One region of the Micromonospora sp. CPCC 205546 genome, then DNA from elsewhere that is predicted to be linked to it. Evidence: riboswitches for the same ligand, from Rfam matches in the RefSeq annotation. Region 1 holds a riboswitch; each other region holds the start of a gene.

Region 1 (5,399 bases):
GGCACGAGTCGGCGGCGTGGAACGTCGCCGTGGGTGCGGGCTTCCTGTTCGTCGCGGCCCGGCGCACACCGCCGACGGGGCTGGTGCCGATGCTGACCGCCTTCGTCGGCACGCTGGCGCTGCTGTCGGTCAACGACCTGCTCACCGGGCGGGTGGACGCCACCCGCGTGGTCAGCCACGGCTTCCTGCTGGTGGGCTACGTCATCGTCGTCGCCCTGTCCCGCCCGGGGCTGCGCCCCGACGGCCCGGCGCGGCGCGGCCGTCCGGACGAGCCCCGCTGGAGCCTGCCCGCCGACGAGCCCACGGAGTCGCCGGGGCTGCGGCTGCTCCCGTCGCCGCACCCCGGCTCCGCGCGCGTCCCCGATCGCCGCGCCGCCTGACCGGGCTCCGGGTCCGGGGCACCCGCGGAGCCCCGCGCGGCGGCGGGCCGGGCTCGGCGAACGCGGGCGGCACAGGTACCCGTCCGGTCGGGACTTCCCCGGCTTCCCGACCAACCGACGTCGCCGCCGGCCGCGCCGATGCCACCGGTCCCGACCCCGCCGACGCCCGCGCCGGCTGAGGCCTGCTCACCGCCCGGGGCGCAGCGCCGGGGCGACCACCGACAGCTCCAGCTCGGCGCGCAGCGGCACCACGCCCGGCCCGCCGGCCCGGACCCATCCGGCGATGTCGTCGACGACGGAGTCGTGCAGGACCAGGCCGAACCAGACCGGCCGCGCGCCGGCGCGGCGGGCCGCCGGGGTCGGGTGCACGACGACCAGGTTCGACTGCGCGCAGAGGTCGAGGCAGGCGCTGACCCGTACCCGGTGTGGTGCCGGCAGCCCGGCGCGCAGCCGCCGCAGCTGCGCGTCGTGGTCGACGGAGGGGTGCTTGTGGGTGCTGCCGCAGCAGCAGTCGCGGCACACGGTGACGAGGCAGCCCGGTGCGTCGGTCACGGCGCGGGCGGGTGGTAGGTGATGGTGGGCCGCCCGGTGCCCGGGTGCGCCACGACGTCGGCGCGCACCCCGTAGACGTCGGCGAGCAGGCCGGCGGTGAGGACCTCGGCGGGCGTACCGGCGGCGACGACCCGCCCGGCGGCCAGGACGACCACCGCGTCGCAGAACATGGCGGCGAGGTTGAGGTCGTGCAGCGCGGCCAGGGTGGTGACCCCCGAGCGGCGGACCAGGTGCAGCAGGTGCAGCTGGTGGCCGATGTCGAGGTGGTTCGTGGGCTCGTCGAGCAACAGCAGCAGCGGCTGCTGGGCCAGGGCACGGGCCAGCTGCACCCGCTGCCGCTCGCCGCCGGAGAGGGTGTGCCAGCGGCGCTCGGCGTACCCGTCCAGGTCCACCCGGGCCAGCGCGTCCGCCGCGGCGACCCGGTCGGCGGCGCTGTCGGACCAGCGCGAGCCGCGGTGGGGCGTACGGCCGAGCAGCACCACCTCGCCGACGCTGAGGTCCAGGTCGGTGTCGGCGTGCTGGGCGAGCAGGGCGGCCCGGCGGGCCAGCGTGACGCGGGGCAGGCTGGCGACGTCGTCGCCGTCGACGGTGACCAGCCCGGCGTCCGGTGCGGCGAGCCGCGCGACGATCCGCAGCAGGGTGGTCTTGCCGCAGCCGTTGGGACCGAGCAGCCCGACGAGGCTGCCCGCCGGCACCGCGCAGGTGACGTCGTCGAGGATCCGCCGGGCCGCGACGGACCAGGACACGCCGGTGACGGTGAGCATCAGTCACGCACCTTCCGGCGGTGCAGCAGCACCACGAAGGCGGGCACCCCGAGCAGCGCCGTCAGCACGCCCACCGGCAGTTCCCGGGGCGCGAACAGGGTCCGCGCGGCGGTGTCCACCCAGACCAGGAAGATCGCCCCGGCGAGGACGGCGACGGGCAGCAGTCGCCGGTGGTCCGCCCCGGTGAGGAACCGGGCGGCGTGCGGCAGGATCAGCCCCACGAAGCCCACCGCGCCACTGACGGCGACCAGCGTCGCCGTGAGCAGCGCGGTGGCGACCAGCAGCAGCCACCGGACCCGGGTGACGGCGACGCCGAGGCTCGCTGCGGCGTCCTCGCCGAAGGCGAACGCGTTGAGCGTGCGGGCGTACGCCGCCACCAGGGCGAGCACGGCGGCCAGGACCGGCACGGCCCACGCCAGGGCGGTCCAGTCGACGCGGGCCAACGAGCCGGAGAGCCAGAAGGTGATGCTCTGGGTGGCGTGCGGATCGGCGACCCAGATGATGACGAACGAGGTCGCCGCCCCGCAGAGCTGCGCGACGGCCACCCCGGCCAGCACCACCCTGGTGGGCGCCAGCGCGGCCCGCCGGCCGGCCACCACGGCCACGACCGCGAACGCGGCCAGCGCCCCGGCGAAGGCGCCCCCGGTGAGCGCGGCGACCCCACCGCCGAAGCCCAGGACGAGGACCGCGACCGCGCCGAGCGACGCCCCGGAGGAGACCCCCAGCAGGTACGGGTCGGCGAGCGGGTTGCGGGTGACGGTCTGCATCACCGCGCCGACGGCCGCCAGCCCGCCCCCCACGGCGGCGGCCCCCAGCACCCGGGGCAGGCGCAGCCGCCAGACGATGTGCTCGCGCAGCAGCGGCACCTCCGCGTGCGGGAGTCCCAGGCGGTCGGCCACGACCGACCAGACCGCCCACACGGGGATGTCGGCCGGCCCGACGGTGACGGCCACGCCGATCGACACGACCAGACCCGCCAGCAGGGCCACCAGCAGCGCCGCCAGGCCGACCGGGTGCGCCGCGCGGAACCCGGCGTGACGCACGGCTCCGGGGCCGCCTGGCCGGGCCGGGGCGGCGGCGGGGCCACCGGTCCGGTCGGCGGCGGCGGGCCGGGTCGGGTCGGCGGCGGTGCGGCGGACCACGGCGGTCAGCGGTCCGCCCCGGCGGGGAGCTGCGCCACGCCCGCGGCCAGCGCCTCGACGCCGAGCACGACGCGTACCCCGGCGGAGGTGGACGAGAACGGGATGACGACGAAGCGTTGCCCGGCCACGGCGGGCAGGTCCTTCAGGCTGGGATGCCGGGCCAGGAAGGCCCGCTTCGCGGCGGCCGGGTCCCAGCCCGCGTCGACCAGCACGATCGCGCCGGGATCGCGGTCCACGACCGACTCCCAACTGGTGTCGGCCCAGCCGCCGGAGAGGTCGCCGAACGCGTTGCGTACCCCGACCGCCGACATGATCATTCCGGGGCTGCCGCAGCAGGCCCCCACGCTGGGGGCGTCGCTGCCGGCGTCCCACCAGAGCACCGACACGTCCCGCGCGGCGCCGACGCGGGCGACGGCCGTGGCGACGCGGGCCCGCTGGTCGGCGATGAGCTTCTCGGCCCGCTCCGGCACCCCGAAGACGGCCGCCACGTCCCGGATCTCGGCGAACACGTCCTCGACGGTCAGCTTCGCCGGCCGGTGCTGCTTGGGGCACCCCGCCGGCGAGAGGTACGTGTCGACGCCGAGTGCCGCCAGCGCGGCACGGTCGCCGACCCCCTCGTCGCCGAAGGCGCTGTGGAACGAGGCGTAGACGAAGTCCGGCGCCGCCTCCAGCAGCTTCTCCTTCGCCGGGTACTTGTCCGACAGCACCGGCACGGCGGCGTACGCGGCCGCGTGCTCGGGCAGGATCGCGTCGTCCAGGTACGCCGTGCCGGCCATGCGGTCGCCGAGGCCGAGGGCCAGCATGATCTCCGTGGCGGGCTGGTTCAGCGTCACCGCGCGCTCGGGCGGGGCGGCGACGCTGACCGGCGTACCGCAGTTGGTCAGCGTGACGGGGGCAGCCGACGGCGACGCCGTCGTGGCCGGATCGTCCGTGGCGCAGCCGCCGAGCAGGACGACGAGAACGGACAGGGGCGCGGCAACGCGCCGGGACAGGGTGGACCGCACAGCGCGCACGCGCATCGGGACCGCCTTCCAACACCTCGTGGACGGGTCATCGCTGTGCCGTGGCCGGTCTCCTGGCTGACGGGAGGTGCGTCCGTGGCCGGCCTTCCCAGGCGCATGGCGCCCAGTGACCTCGTACGACGAGGGCCGCGAACTTCCCGATCACAGTGGCGAGGGCCGCACCGGTCTTGCACCGGCTTCCCGAGCACCACGGCAGGGTCACCCTAGCGGCCGGCCCGCCCGGAAGTCACGGTGACGAACACCATGAGGGACGGTCGCGCCCCCGGGCGGTCGCCGGCGCGGTCAGGACCGGGGCGCAGACGGCAGGTCGACCACCCGGGTGGCCCAGCGGGCCATCAGCGCCGGGTCGTGGGTGATGAGCAGGACCCCGGCGGCGTGCTGCCGCTGGTAGTCGGTGACGACGGCCGCAAGGTGCGCCTGGGTGGAGGCGTCGAGCATGGCGGTGGCCTCGTCGCAGAGCAGGTAGTCCGGCCGGTGCACGAGGGCGCGGGCGAGGCAGGCACGTTGCAGCTGCCCGTCGCTGACGGCGTGGGGGCGGCGGGCCAGCAGGTCGGGCGTGAGGCCGACGAGGTCGGCCAGCTCCGCCGCCCGGGCCCGCGCCTGCGCCTCGGGCGTGCCGGTGGCGCGCAGCGGTTCGGCGATGATGTCGGCGAGGCCCAGCCGGGGGTCGGTGGCGGCGCGGGGGCTCTGGAACAGGATCGCGACGCGGGTGCGGACGGCGGCGGGCAGCCGGTGCCGGGCGCCCGCCACCCGGTGGCCGTCGAGGGTGACGTGCCCGGCCTCGGGGGCGTGCAGCAGGGCCAGCACCCGGGCGAGGGTGGACTTGCCGCTGCCCGAGGGCCCGCGCAGGCCCACCGTCTCGCCGGGGGCGACGCACAGGTCGACGCCGTCGAGGACGCGCCGGCCGCCGAAGGAGACCGCGACCTCGTGGGCCGCGAGCGCGGTGCTGGTCATCACGGCGCTCCGAGGGTCAGCGGGTGGTGGCAGGCGACCCGGGCCGGGGCGCCCGCAAAGGGCGCGGGCGGGGTGCGGCAGACGTCGGTGGCGCGGTCGCAGCGCGGGGCGAAGGCGCAGCCGGGAGGCAGGTCGGTGAGCATCGGCGGGTGGCCGGGGACAGGCCGGAAGGCCCGCTCGGGCAGGGCGTCGAGCAGGCCGGCGGTGTACGGGTGGGCGGGCGCCGCGAACAACTCGCCCGTCGGCCGCCGTTCCACGATCCGGCTGGCGTACATGACGGCGACCGTGTCGGCGATCCGGCGGGCGGCGGCCAGGTCGTGGGTGATGAGCAGGACCGCGCCGCCGGCGTCACAGCGACGGCGCAGCAGGTCGAGGGTGTGGTCGACCAGCGGCCGGTCGAGGCCGGTGGTGGGTTCGTCGGCGAGCAGCAGCGGCGGATCGGGGGCGAGGGCGAGGGCGGTGGCCAGGCGCTGCGCCATGCCGCCGGAGAGTTCGTGGGGATGGCGGTCGAGGTCGGCGGGGTCGAGGCCGACGTCGGCGGCCACCCGCTCGGCGGCTGCGGGCGCCTCGCGCCGGGTGCGCCCG
Region 2 (5,399 bases), on a different contig from region 1:
TCGGCGCGCGCCTCCCGCCCGTCCAGCCCCCGGCCGTAGGCGTAGCCGCCCCAGACGGCGTACACCTCGGCGAGGTCGGCGTCGCTGCGCCAGTTGCGGGCGTCGATCAGCGGCAGCAGCCCGGCACCGTACGCGCCCGGCTTCGAGCCGAAGACGCGGGCGGTGGCCCGCCGCTCGTCGCCGTGCTCGGCGAGGTCGGCGGCGACGTGCGCCCGCACGAAGTTCTCCTCGGCGGGCTCGTCGAGGGCGGCCACCAGCCGTACGGCGTCGTCGATGAGCGCGACCACGTGCGGGAAGGCGTCGCGGAAGAAGCCGGAGATACGCACGGTCACGTCGATGCGGGGCCGGCCCAGCTCCGCCGTCGGCACCACCTCGACGCCGGTGACCCGGCGGGACCGGTCGTCCCACGTCGGGCGGCAGCCGAGCAGGGCGAGCACCTCGGCGATGTCGTCGCCCTGGGTGCGCATGGCGCTGGTGCCCCAGACGGTGAGCCCCACCGAGCGCGGGTACTCCCCGGTGTCGGCGAGGTGCCGGGCGAGCAGCGAGTCGGCCAGGGCCACGCCGACGTCCCAGGCGTTGCGGCTCGGGACGGCCTTCGGGTCGACGGAGTAGAAGTTGCGGCCGGTGGGGAGCACGTTGACCAGCCCCCGGGTGGGCGAGCCGGACGGGCCGGGCGGCACGAACCGCCCGTCGAGCGCGCCCACCACCCGGTCGATCTCGTCGGTCGTACGGTCCAGCCGGGGCACCAGCTCGGTGGCGGCGAAGCGGAGCACCGCGGCGGCATCCGGCACGGCCCGCCCGGCCACCTCCTCGACCACCGCGTCGACCGCGTCGGCGTCCCAGCCGAGGGTCTCCATGCCGACGACCAGCCGACGGGCCAGGGCCTCGATCAGGTCGACCGCGTCGGCGGCGGTCACGCCCGGCCCGTCCACGGTCTCGGTCAGCGCCTCGGGCACGGTGAGCCGCCGGCCCGGCTCGGCGAGCAGCGCCTGCTCGTCCAGCCCGTACGCGCCGGCCAGCGCCTGCCGCAGGCCGGGCAGCGCGCGGGCGCCGCCCCAGACCTGCGGGGCGCGCAGCACGGCGAGCACGAGGTTGACCCGGGCCTCGCCGGTGGGCGCGGCGGCGAGCACGTGCAGGCCGTCGCGGATCTGCACGTCCTTGACCTCGCACAGGTAGCCGTCGAGGTGCAGCACGAAGTCGTCGAAGTCGTCGGCGTCGGGCATCCGCTCGGCGTGCAGGTCGTGGTGCAGCTCGGCGGCGCGTACCAGCTCCCAGATCTGGGCCCGCAGGGTCGGCACCTTGGCCGGGTCGAGGGCCTGCACGGTGGCGTACTCGTCGAGCAGCTGCTCCAGCTTCGCCAGCTCGCCGTACGTCTCGGCGCGGGCCATCGGCGGCACCAGGTGGTCGACGACCACGGCGTGCGCGCGCCGCTTGGCCTGCGTGCCCTCCCCGGGGTCGTTGACGATGAACGGGTAGACCAGCGGCAGGTCGCCGAGGACGGCGTCGGGGGCGCAGCCGGCGGCCAGCCCGAGGCCCTTGCCGGGCAGCCACTCCAGGGTGCCGTGCTTGCCCAGGTGCACCACGGCGTCCGCGCCGAACCCGCCGTCGTCCACGGGCGCGGCCAGCCAGCGGTACGCGGCCAGGTAGTGATGGCTGGGCGGCAGGTCCGGGTCGTGGTAGATCGCGATCGGGTTCTCCCCGAAGCCGCGTGGCGGCTGGATCAGCAGCACCACGTTGCCGAAGCGCAGCCCGGCGAGCACGATGTCGCCGCCGTCGGTGTAGAGCCCGCCGGGCGGCTCGCCCCAGTGGGCGAGCATCCGTTCCCGCAGCTCCGCCGGCACCTGCGCGAACCAGCGCCGGTACGTCTCGCCCGGCACCCGCGCCTCGGCGGCGCCGAGCTGTTCCTGGGTGAGCCACTCGACGTCGTGGCCGCCGGCGGCGATGAGGGCGTGGATGAGCGCGTCGCCGTCGTCGGGTGCCGGGGCGTCGCCGAGGTCGTAGCCGGCCTTCGCGAGGGCGGCGAGCAGCCGCACCGCCGAGGCGGGGGTGTCCAGGCCGACGGCGTTGCCGACCCGGGAGTGCTTCGTCGGGTAGGAGCTGAGCACCACGGCGAGCCGCTTGTCGGCCTGCGGCACGTGCCGCAGCCGGGCGTGCCGCACGGCGATGCCGGCCACCCGGGCGGCCCGCTCCGGGTCGGCCGCGTAGGTGGAGAGCCCGTCGGCGTCGATCTTCTTGAACGAGAACGGCACGGTGACGATCCGGCCGTCGAACTCGGGGATCGCCACCTGCATCGCGGCGTCCAGCGGGGAGAGCCCGGCGTCGCTGCCGGCCCACTGCTCCCGGGTGCTGGTCAGGCAGAGCGCCTGGATCACCGGCACGTCCAGGGCGGCGAGCGCGCCCACGTCCCAGGCGTCCTCGTCGCCTCCGCCGGAGGCGTCGGCGGCGACCGTGCCGCCGGCGGCGAGCACGGTGACCAGCAGGGCGTCGCAGCGGGCGAAGAGCCCGAGCGGCCCCGCGCCGGCGGTCAGGCCGCGCAGCGAGCCGCAGTAGATGGGCAGCGGGTCGCCGCCGGCCGCGTCGACCGCGTCGGCGAGGACGTCGACGAACCCGGTGTTCCCGGCCAGGGCGTGCGCCCGGTAGAAGACGATGCCGACGGTCGGCCGGTCCGGCCGCGCGGTTCGCTCCCCGTGGATGCCGTACGTCGGGGTGCGCGTGGGCGCGTCGAATCCCTCACCGGTGAGCAGCACCGTGTCGGAGAGGAACCGGGCGAGCTGGGCGAGGTTCTCCGGCCCGCCCTCGACCAGGTAGGTCAGGGCCTGGGTCGCCACCCCGGAGGCCACGGTGGAGGCCGCCATCAGCTCCGCGTCCGGCACGTTCTCGCCGCCGAGCACGACCGTCGGCACGCCGGAGGCCAGCACCGCGGCCAGCCCGTCCGGCCACGCCTGCCGGCCGCCGAGCAGGCGTACGACGGCGAGGTCGACGCCGTCGAGCAGGCCCGGCACGGCGTCAGCGGCGACGCGGGCGGGGTTCGCCAGCCGGTAGTCGGCGTCGCTGGCGCGGGCGGCCAGCAGGTCGGTGTCGGCGGTGGAGAGCAGCAGGATGCGCACGGACGGCTCCGGAGAGTGACGCCCGGGTCGACGCGGGGACGACCGGGCGATGCGGGGATGGGCGCGGTTCAGCGGGTACGACGCGCCGGTGGCCGGCTCACCGGCTCACCGGCGGGGTCGGGCGGCGCGGCGCTGGCGTCAGCGGCAGGCGGCGAGGGCGCGCCCGGGAGCGACCCGGCCGGTCACGGTGCGGGAGCGCCCGGGTGCCGGGCGACCGACGGCGGGCGCGGTTCGGGCCGTGGGGTGCGTGGCGGGCCGGCCGACCGGCGGTGCGGGGATGCGGCCGCCTGCGGAGCGGCCGCCGGGCGCGCAGCCGCCGTCACGGCCGGGCACGATGCGACGATGATCGTCGATGGGGGAGACGCGGTGCGTCATCGGGTCCTCCTCGGGTGTCCACGCCCTGGGGTCACTCCGACGGCCGAAGTATCCTGGCTCCCGGATCGACGCTCTCCCCCGGCCTTCCAACCGCGCACGCACGGTCGTGACTCACGAGGGGGGATCGCTCCCCGGTGACAGTGGCGGGACCGCGCCGGAATCGCACCGGCTTCCTTCACTGCCGTCAGGCCGCGAATGCTGCCACACCCCGGGCCGCCGGTCAACGCCACCCCACCCCGACCCACGACGCCTCGCATCGATCGACGAGGAACGATCAGGCCGTTCATTCGGGAACGCCTTTCACATTGTCGTCGGCCAATGTCATGTCCGGGCCGCCGAATACGGCGACGGTGGCCCCGGAACGCGCACGCGCCGGGCGTCCCGGCACGTGCGCGCACCCCGGCGCCCGCGCGCCGTTCCGCTCCCCAGCAGGCAGGCTACGGCGGCCGGGAACCGTCCCCGCCCGCCCGACGTGATGACGGGGACCTCGACCACGGTCGACGTCGGCTCACCGGTCGGCGAGCCCCGATTCGTAGCCCGCGGTGACCAGTTGCGCCCGGTCGGGGGCGGCCAGCTTCGTCAGCAACCGGCCGATGTGCGTCCTCACGGTGCCCCCGGCTGAGGTGCGGGTGCCGCTCGATCTCGGCGCTGGACATCCCCCGGGTGATCAACGTCAACACCTCCCGCTCCCGCCGGGTCACCCCGTCGACGCTGGGGTCCACCGCCGTGCTCGTGGCGCGGCTCGTCCGACTCGGGCGCCGCGAGCGCGCCTGACGGCGGGCGTCCTCCCCCTGTCAGGCCGGGTCACCCGACGCGGCGGGGCGGGACGCGACGTACCAGGCGGCGGTCGCGGCGACCGCCACCGTCGCGCTGAACAGGAAGGGTGCCCGCATGCCCAGGCCGGCGGCCAGCGCCCCGCCGGCGAGCGCCCCGAGCGCGGCGCAGCCGTAGGAGAGCATCCGGGAGGCGGCGACCACCCGACCGAGCAGGTCGCCGGGCACGAGGCGTTGCCGGACCGACAGCGCGGCCACGTTGAGGACCGCGAACGACGCGCTGGTGGTGACGACGACCGCCACCGCGGCGATCCGGTGCGGCGCGACGGCCAGGAGGGCCGGCGTCCCGGCCGTGACCGCCATCGACCAGGTCAGCACGGCACGGTGCCGGAGCCGGCCGATCAGCCGGTCGGCGACGAGGGAGCCGGCGAGCCCGCCGGCCGCGCCGGTCGCCAGCAGCAGGCCGAAGCCGAGCGCGCCGAGACCGAGGCTCTGCCGCGCGTACAGCACGAAGATCGCGAACCAGGCGCTGTCCGCGGCGGCGACCGCCGCGCCGACGACCACCAGCGTACGGAGCACGGGCTGCCGGGCCAGCCACCGCAGCCCGGCGAGCGCCCCGCGCCTGGCCGGGTCGACGGCGGCGCTCCTCCCGTCCCTGTCGGCGCCCGACCGTCCCGGGCCCGGGCCAGGGCGGGCCAGACTCAGCGGCAGGGACAGCACGAGCATGACGGCCAGCGCGAGCGAGGCGCCGTTGACGGCGAAGGGCAGCGCCGCGCCGACGACGAACAGCATCGCCCCGACCGGCGGACCGACGAACTCGTTGCCCACGATCTCACCCGCCACCAGCCGGCCGTTGGCTCGCTCCAGCTGCGCGTCGTCCACCAGTCGGGGGATCGCGGTCTGGGCGGCGGTGTCGCGCAGGGTCTCGCCGACACCGAGCAGGAAGGCGGCGGCGACCACGAGCGCCACCGAGGCCACGCCTGTCACCACGGCCACGGCCACCACCGCCAGCACCACGACGCGGCCGGCGTCGGCGGCGGCGATCAGCGCACGGGCCGCCCGACGGTCGGCCAGCGCGCCGGCCAGCAGGCCGGTGACCAGCCACGGCAGGAACTGCGCCGCGGCCACCGCGGCCACCGCCACC
Region 3 (5,399 bases), on a different contig from region 1:
CAGCTACGTCGAGTGGACCACCCGGGCCAGCACCAACACGCTGGTCACCCGCTTCTCCATCCCGGACGCCCCGGGTGGCGGCGGGATCAACTCGACGCTGAACGTCTACGTCAACGGCAGCTTCCACAAGGTCATCGACCTGACGTCCCGGTACGCCTGGCTCTACGGCAACGAGGCCAGCCCGGGCAACTCGCCGAGCGCGGGCGGACCGCGGCACATCTACGACGAGGCCAACGTCATGCTCAACGGCACGGTGCCGGCGGGCAGCAAGATCCGCCTCCAGAAGGACCCGGCCAACACCACCACGTACGCGATCGACTTCATCAACACCGAGCAGGTGGCGCCGATCGCGAACCCTGACCCGGCGCGCTACGTCACGCCGACCGGCTTCGGCCACTCCGACGTGCAGAACGCCCTGGACCGGGTGCGGATGGACACCACCGGCAACCTCGTCGGGGTGTACCTGCCGGCCGGCAACTACACCACCGCCTCGAAGTTCCAGGTGTACGGCAAGGCGGTCAGGGTGACCGGCGCCGGACCCTGGTACACCCGGTTCAACGCGCCGTCCGGCCAGGACAACACCGACATCGGCTTCCGGGCCGAGAACTCGGCGGCCGGATCGTCGTTCGCGAACTTCGCCTACTTCGGCAACTACACGTCACGCATCGACGGGCCGGGCAAGGTGTTCGACTTCTCCAACGTGTCGAACATCGTGATCGACAACATCTGGAACGAGCACATGGTGTGCCTCTACTGGGGCGCGAACACCGACCACATGACCATCAAGAACTCCCGGATCCGGAACATGTTCGCCGACGGCATCAACATGACCAACGGGAGCACCAACAACCTGGTCAGCAACAACGACGCCCGGGCCACCGGCGACGACAGCTTCGCGCTGTTCTCGGCGATCGACGCGGGCGGCGCGGACATGAAGGACAACGTCTACGAGAACCTGACCTCGACCCTGACCTGGCGGGCCGCCGGCGTGGCCGTCTACGGCGGCTACGGCAACACGTTCCGCAACATCTACATCGCGGACACGCTGGTCTACTCCGGCATCACCATCAGCTCGCTCGACTTCGGCTACCCGATGAACGGCTTCGGCGCCAGCCCGCCCACGCGGTTCGAGAACATCTCGATCGTGCGGGCCGGCGGGCACTTCTGGGGCGCGCAGACCTTCCCGGCGATCTGGGTCTTCTCCGCCTCGAAGGTGTTCCAGGGCATCCGGGTCAGCGACGTCGACATCGTCGACCCGACCTACAGCGGCATCATGTTCCAGACCAACTACGTCGGTGGGCAGCCGCAGTTCCCGATCACCGACACGGTCTTCACCAACGTCTCCATCAGCGGCGCCCGCAAGAGCGGTGACGCCTACGACGCGAAGTCCGGCTTCGGCATCTGGGCCAACCAGATGCCGGAGGCGGGGCAGGGCCCGGCCGTCGGGTCGGTCACCTTCAACAACCTCCGCCTGAGCAACAACGCGGTGGACATCCAGAACACCACCTCGACGTTCGTCATCAACCGCAACTGACCCACCCCGGTCGCCCGGGCGGCGGCCGGTCTCCCGGGCGGTGCGGCCACTGGACACCCGGTGGCCGCACCGCCCGGCCCGTCGGGCCTCCCGCCGGCCCCGTCGGCCGGGCCACGCGCCGGCCGGGACTCCGCCCCGGTCAGTGGGCCGGGGCGCCGTGCCGGCCCGCGCCGGCGGCGAACCGGGCCGCGCCGGCCGCCGCGTCGGCGGCCAGCGACTCCATCCCGTACGCCAGCTCGCCCGCCATCGCCTCAGGCTCGGGCAGGCCGGCGCCGGCGAGCAGCGCCGCCCGGTCGTTGCGCAGGCAGGTCTGCGGGTGCCGGGCGATCTCGGCGGCCAGCCGCTCGGCCGCCGCCCGGGACTCGCCCGGCGCGACCAGCCGGTTGACCAACCCCATGGCGTACGCCTCCTCGGCCGGCACCGGCCGGCCGGTGAGGATCAGGTCCATCGCCCGGCTCTCGCCGATCAGCCGGGGCAGCCGGACCGTGCCCCCGTCGATCAGCGGCACCCCCCAGCGGCGGCAGAACACCCCGAGCACCGCGTCGGACTCGGCGACCCGCAGGTCGCACCAGAGCGCCAGCTCCAACCCGCCGGCCACCGCGTGACCGGAGATCGCGGCGATCACCGGCTTGCCCAGCGTCATCCGGGTCGGACCCATCGGGCCGTCCCCCTGCGCCTCGACCCGGTTGCCGCTCGGGGTGCCGATGGCCTTCAGGTCGGCCCCGGCGCAGAACGTGCCGCCGGCCCCCCAGAGCACGGCCACGCAGGCGTCGGGATCGGCCTCGAAGGCGCGGAAGGCGTCGGCCAGCGCCCGGGCCGTCGGCCCGTCGACCGCGTTGCGGGCCGCCGGGCGGTCCAGGATCACCGTGGTCACCGCCGCGGCGCGTTCGACGCGTACCCCCATCCCGACAGCATGCCCCCGGCGGTGCCGGCGGCGCCAGGGGCGTCAGCGCGCGGCGGGTCGGGCCGGGCGGACCAGGGTGGCGCCCAGCGCGGCGCCGACCACACAGGCCACCCCGGCCGCCTGCGTCCAGGCCAGCAGCTCGCCCAGCAGGACCAGCCCGACCAGCGCGCCGATCGCCGGCTCCAGGCTGAGCAGGATCGCGAAGACCCGGGCCGGCATCCGCCGCAGCGCCGCCATCTCCGCCGAGTACGGCAGCACCGACGACAGCAGCGCCACCGCCGCGCCCAGCGCGAGGGTCCACGGGTCGAGCAGGGCCGTACCGCTGCCGGAGACCCCGAACGGCAGCACGGCCAGCGCGGCGACGGCCATCCCCAGCGCGAGGCCCCGGCTGCCCGGCACCCGGGCGCTGACCGCCTTGCCGAGCAGGACGTAGCCGGCCCAGCCGACCGCGACGGCCACGCAGCACAGCAGCCCCAGCCGGTCCACCCCCGTCCCGCCGAGCCCGCTGATCAGCAGCACCCCGCCGCCGGCCAGCCCCGCCCACGCCACGTCGGCGGGCCGGCGGCTGCCGGCGAGCGACACCAGCAGCGGCCCGGCGAAGCCGATGGTGACCGCGACGCCGAGCGGCACCCGTTCCAGGGCCGCGTAGAAGGCGAGGTTCATCACCGCCAGGGCCAGCCCGAACGCCCCGACCAGACCGGCGGTACGCCAGCCCAGGCGCAGCCCCGGCCGGACCAGGACCAGCAGGACGAGCGCGGCGAAGCCGAGCCGCAGGGTGGTGGTGCCGCCCGCGCTGGTGCTGCCGAAGAGCTGCTTGGCGACGGCCGCCCCGACCTGGGTGGAGAGCATGCCGAGCAGCATCAGCAGCGGGGGCGGCACGGCCCGGGGCTGCCCCAGCGCGAGGGTCAGTCGGGTCGCCGGTCGACCGGCCGGCAGCGGGCGGGAGGAGAGTGCGTACACCCGGACCACAGTGGTCCCGGAACGCGCGGCCCGCGACCGGATTTCCACTGCCTGTGGGCGCGCCGCGCGGCCCGCCGGGCCGGGGCGGGCCGGGCGGCGCTAGCATCCCCGACGGCACGATCATGTGAGGTGCCCCGCGCGAGCGGGGAGAATCGGGAAGCCGGTGCGAATCCGGCACGGGCCCGCCGCGGTGACCGGGGAGCCACCGTCCACGCGTACGCGCAGCCACTGGCCCGCCCGGGCCGGGAAGGCGGACGGCCAGGCGTCGATCCGGGAGTCCGAAGACCGGCCTCGCGTCCGGTGCCCGCGTCCGGTGTGGCGTGGGCCGAGCGCAGCGGGAGCCTGCCTTGGATCTGTACGACGTCATCCACCGCCGCCGGGACGTACGCGCCCAGTTCACCGGCGCGCCGGTGCCGGAGGAGACGCTGCACCGGGTGCTGTCGGCGGCGCACGCCGCGCCGAGCGTCGGCTACTCGCAGCCCTGGGACTTCGTCGTGGTGCGCGACCCGGAGCTGCGTCGCCGGTTCCACGAGCACGTCCACACCGAGCGGGACGCCTTCGCGGCGACGCTCGACGGGGAGGCGGCCGAGCGGTTCGCCCGCATCAAGATCGACGGGGTCCTGGAGTCGACCCTGTCGGTGGTGGTCACCCACGACCAGGCCCGGGGCGGCCCCGCCGTACTCGGCCGGCACGCCATCGCCGACACCGGGCTCTACTCGACCTGCCTCGCCATCGAGAACCTCTGGCTCGCCGCGACCGCCGAGGGGCTCGGGGTGGGCTGGGTGTCGTTCTACCGGGAGCCGTGGCTCGCCGAGCTGCTCGGCATCCCCGACGGGATCCGACCGGTGGCGTGGCTCTGCCTCGGGCCGGTCACCCACTTCGAGTCCGTACCGGACCTGGCCCGGCACGGCTGGCGGCAGAAACGCCCACTGGCCGACGCGATCCACCACGACCGCTGGTCGGCACGCTGACCGGCGGGGCGTCCCGTTACGGGCCGGCGGGGCCCTGATCACGTACCGCTGCGGATCCGTCACCGCCGCCCGGTTTGCGACGGCTCCTGCCGGGAAGTCGGTACGGGTGCGAGCACTCTTGACGAAGATCGAGCAGGCATCCGGTCTGGACCGGGTCGGCGACCGGTTGCAGCGCGCCGTCCAGGCCACCCTCCGACCGCAGCGGGTCCGCGACCTGCTGCACGGCGTCTGGCTGGGCCATCCGCTGCATCCGGCGATGGTGCAGGTGCCGGTCGGCGCGTGGATCAGCACGGCGGTGCTGGACCTCATGCCGGGGCAGCGCCGGGCCGCCACCACCCTGTGCGCGGTGGGCACCGTCAGCGCCCTCCCGGCCGCGGTCGCCGGCCTCAACGACTGGGCGGCCCTGGCCCGTGACCAGCGCCGCGTCGGCCTGGTGCACGCCGCGTCCAACAGCGTCGGCCTGGCGTTCTACGCCGGCTCGGTGGCCGCCCGGATGGCCGGCCGGCACAACCTCGGCCGGACGCTCGGCTTCCTCGGGCTGGGCGCCGCGAGCATGGGGGCCTACATCGGCGGGCACCTGGCGTACAAGCAGGGCGCGCAGGTCAACCAGAGCATCTCCGAGCTGCACCGGATGAGCGACGGCTGGCACTCCATCGCCGACATGTCCGCCCTGCCGGAGCGGCAGCTGATCACGCGGGAGGTCGACGACGTCTCGGTGATCCTCTACCGGCACGGCGACGAGGTCACCGTCATGCTGGAGCGCTGTCCGCACCAGAGCGGCCCGCTGGGCGAGGGCGAGGTGCAGGAGATCGACGGGCACGCGTGCGTGGTGTGCCCGTGGCACGGCAGCGCGTTCCGCCTCAACGGGGGCGAGGTCGTGCACGGCCCGTCCGGCAACGACCAGCAGGTCCTGCCGACCCGCGTCGTCGACGGCGTCCTGGAGACCCGCCTCCCCTGACGGGCGCGCTCCAACCCAACGTTCCCCGACCCGGCGCTCTCCGGTCCCGGCTTCCGCTGTCGATCAAGAGGT

Evidence for each region. A riboswitch is a leader RNA that binds a small molecule or an ion and turns the genes downstream of it on or off. The one in region 1 is predicted to bind cobalamin.
Region 2: it holds a riboswitch for cobalamin, as region 1 does, so the genes downstream of both, cobN (cobaltochelatase subunit CobN) here and V6U77_RS04130 (ABC transporter substrate-binding protein) in region 1, are expected to answer to the same signal.
Region 3: it holds a riboswitch for cobalamin, as region 1 does, so the genes downstream of both, bluB (5,6-dimethylbenzimidazole synthase) here and V6U77_RS04130 (ABC transporter substrate-binding protein) in region 1, are expected to answer to the same signal.

What each region holds. Positions count from the first base shown of each region.
Region 1 is NZ_JBAKHL010000005.1:71,008-76,406, forward strand. It holds gene V6U77_RS04110 (zf-HC2 domain-containing protein) at 1-380, shown strand, start outside; gene V6U77_RS04115 (hypothetical protein) at 567-932, opposite strand; gene V6U77_RS04120 (ABC transporter ATP-binding protein) at 929-1,696, opposite strand; gene V6U77_RS04125 (FecCD family ABC transporter permease) at 1,696-2,838, opposite strand; gene V6U77_RS04130 (ABC transporter substrate-binding protein) at 2,844-3,857, opposite strand; cobalamin riboswitch at 3,887-4,067, opposite strand; gene V6U77_RS04135 (ABC transporter ATP-binding protein) at 4,143-4,814, opposite strand; gene V6U77_RS04140 (ABC transporter ATP-binding protein) at 4,814-5,399, opposite strand, start outside.
Region 2 is NZ_JBAKHL010000006.1:18,321-23,719, forward strand. It holds gene cobN (cobaltochelatase subunit CobN) at 1-3,107, opposite strand, end outside; cobalamin riboswitch at 3,529-3,658, opposite strand; gene V6U77_RS04995 (MFS transporter) at 4,277-5,399, opposite strand, start outside.
Region 3 is NZ_JBAKHL010000004.1:264,095-269,493, forward strand. It holds gene V6U77_RS03280 (discoidin domain-containing protein) at 1-1,534, shown strand, start outside; gene V6U77_RS03285 (crotonase/enoyl-CoA hydratase family protein) at 1,674-2,438, opposite strand; gene V6U77_RS03290 (EamA family transporter) at 2,481-3,398, opposite strand; cobalamin riboswitch at 3,521-3,695, shown strand; gene bluB (5,6-dimethylbenzimidazole synthase) at 3,746-4,369, shown strand; gene V6U77_RS03300 (Rieske 2Fe-2S domain-containing protein) at 4,476-5,327, shown strand.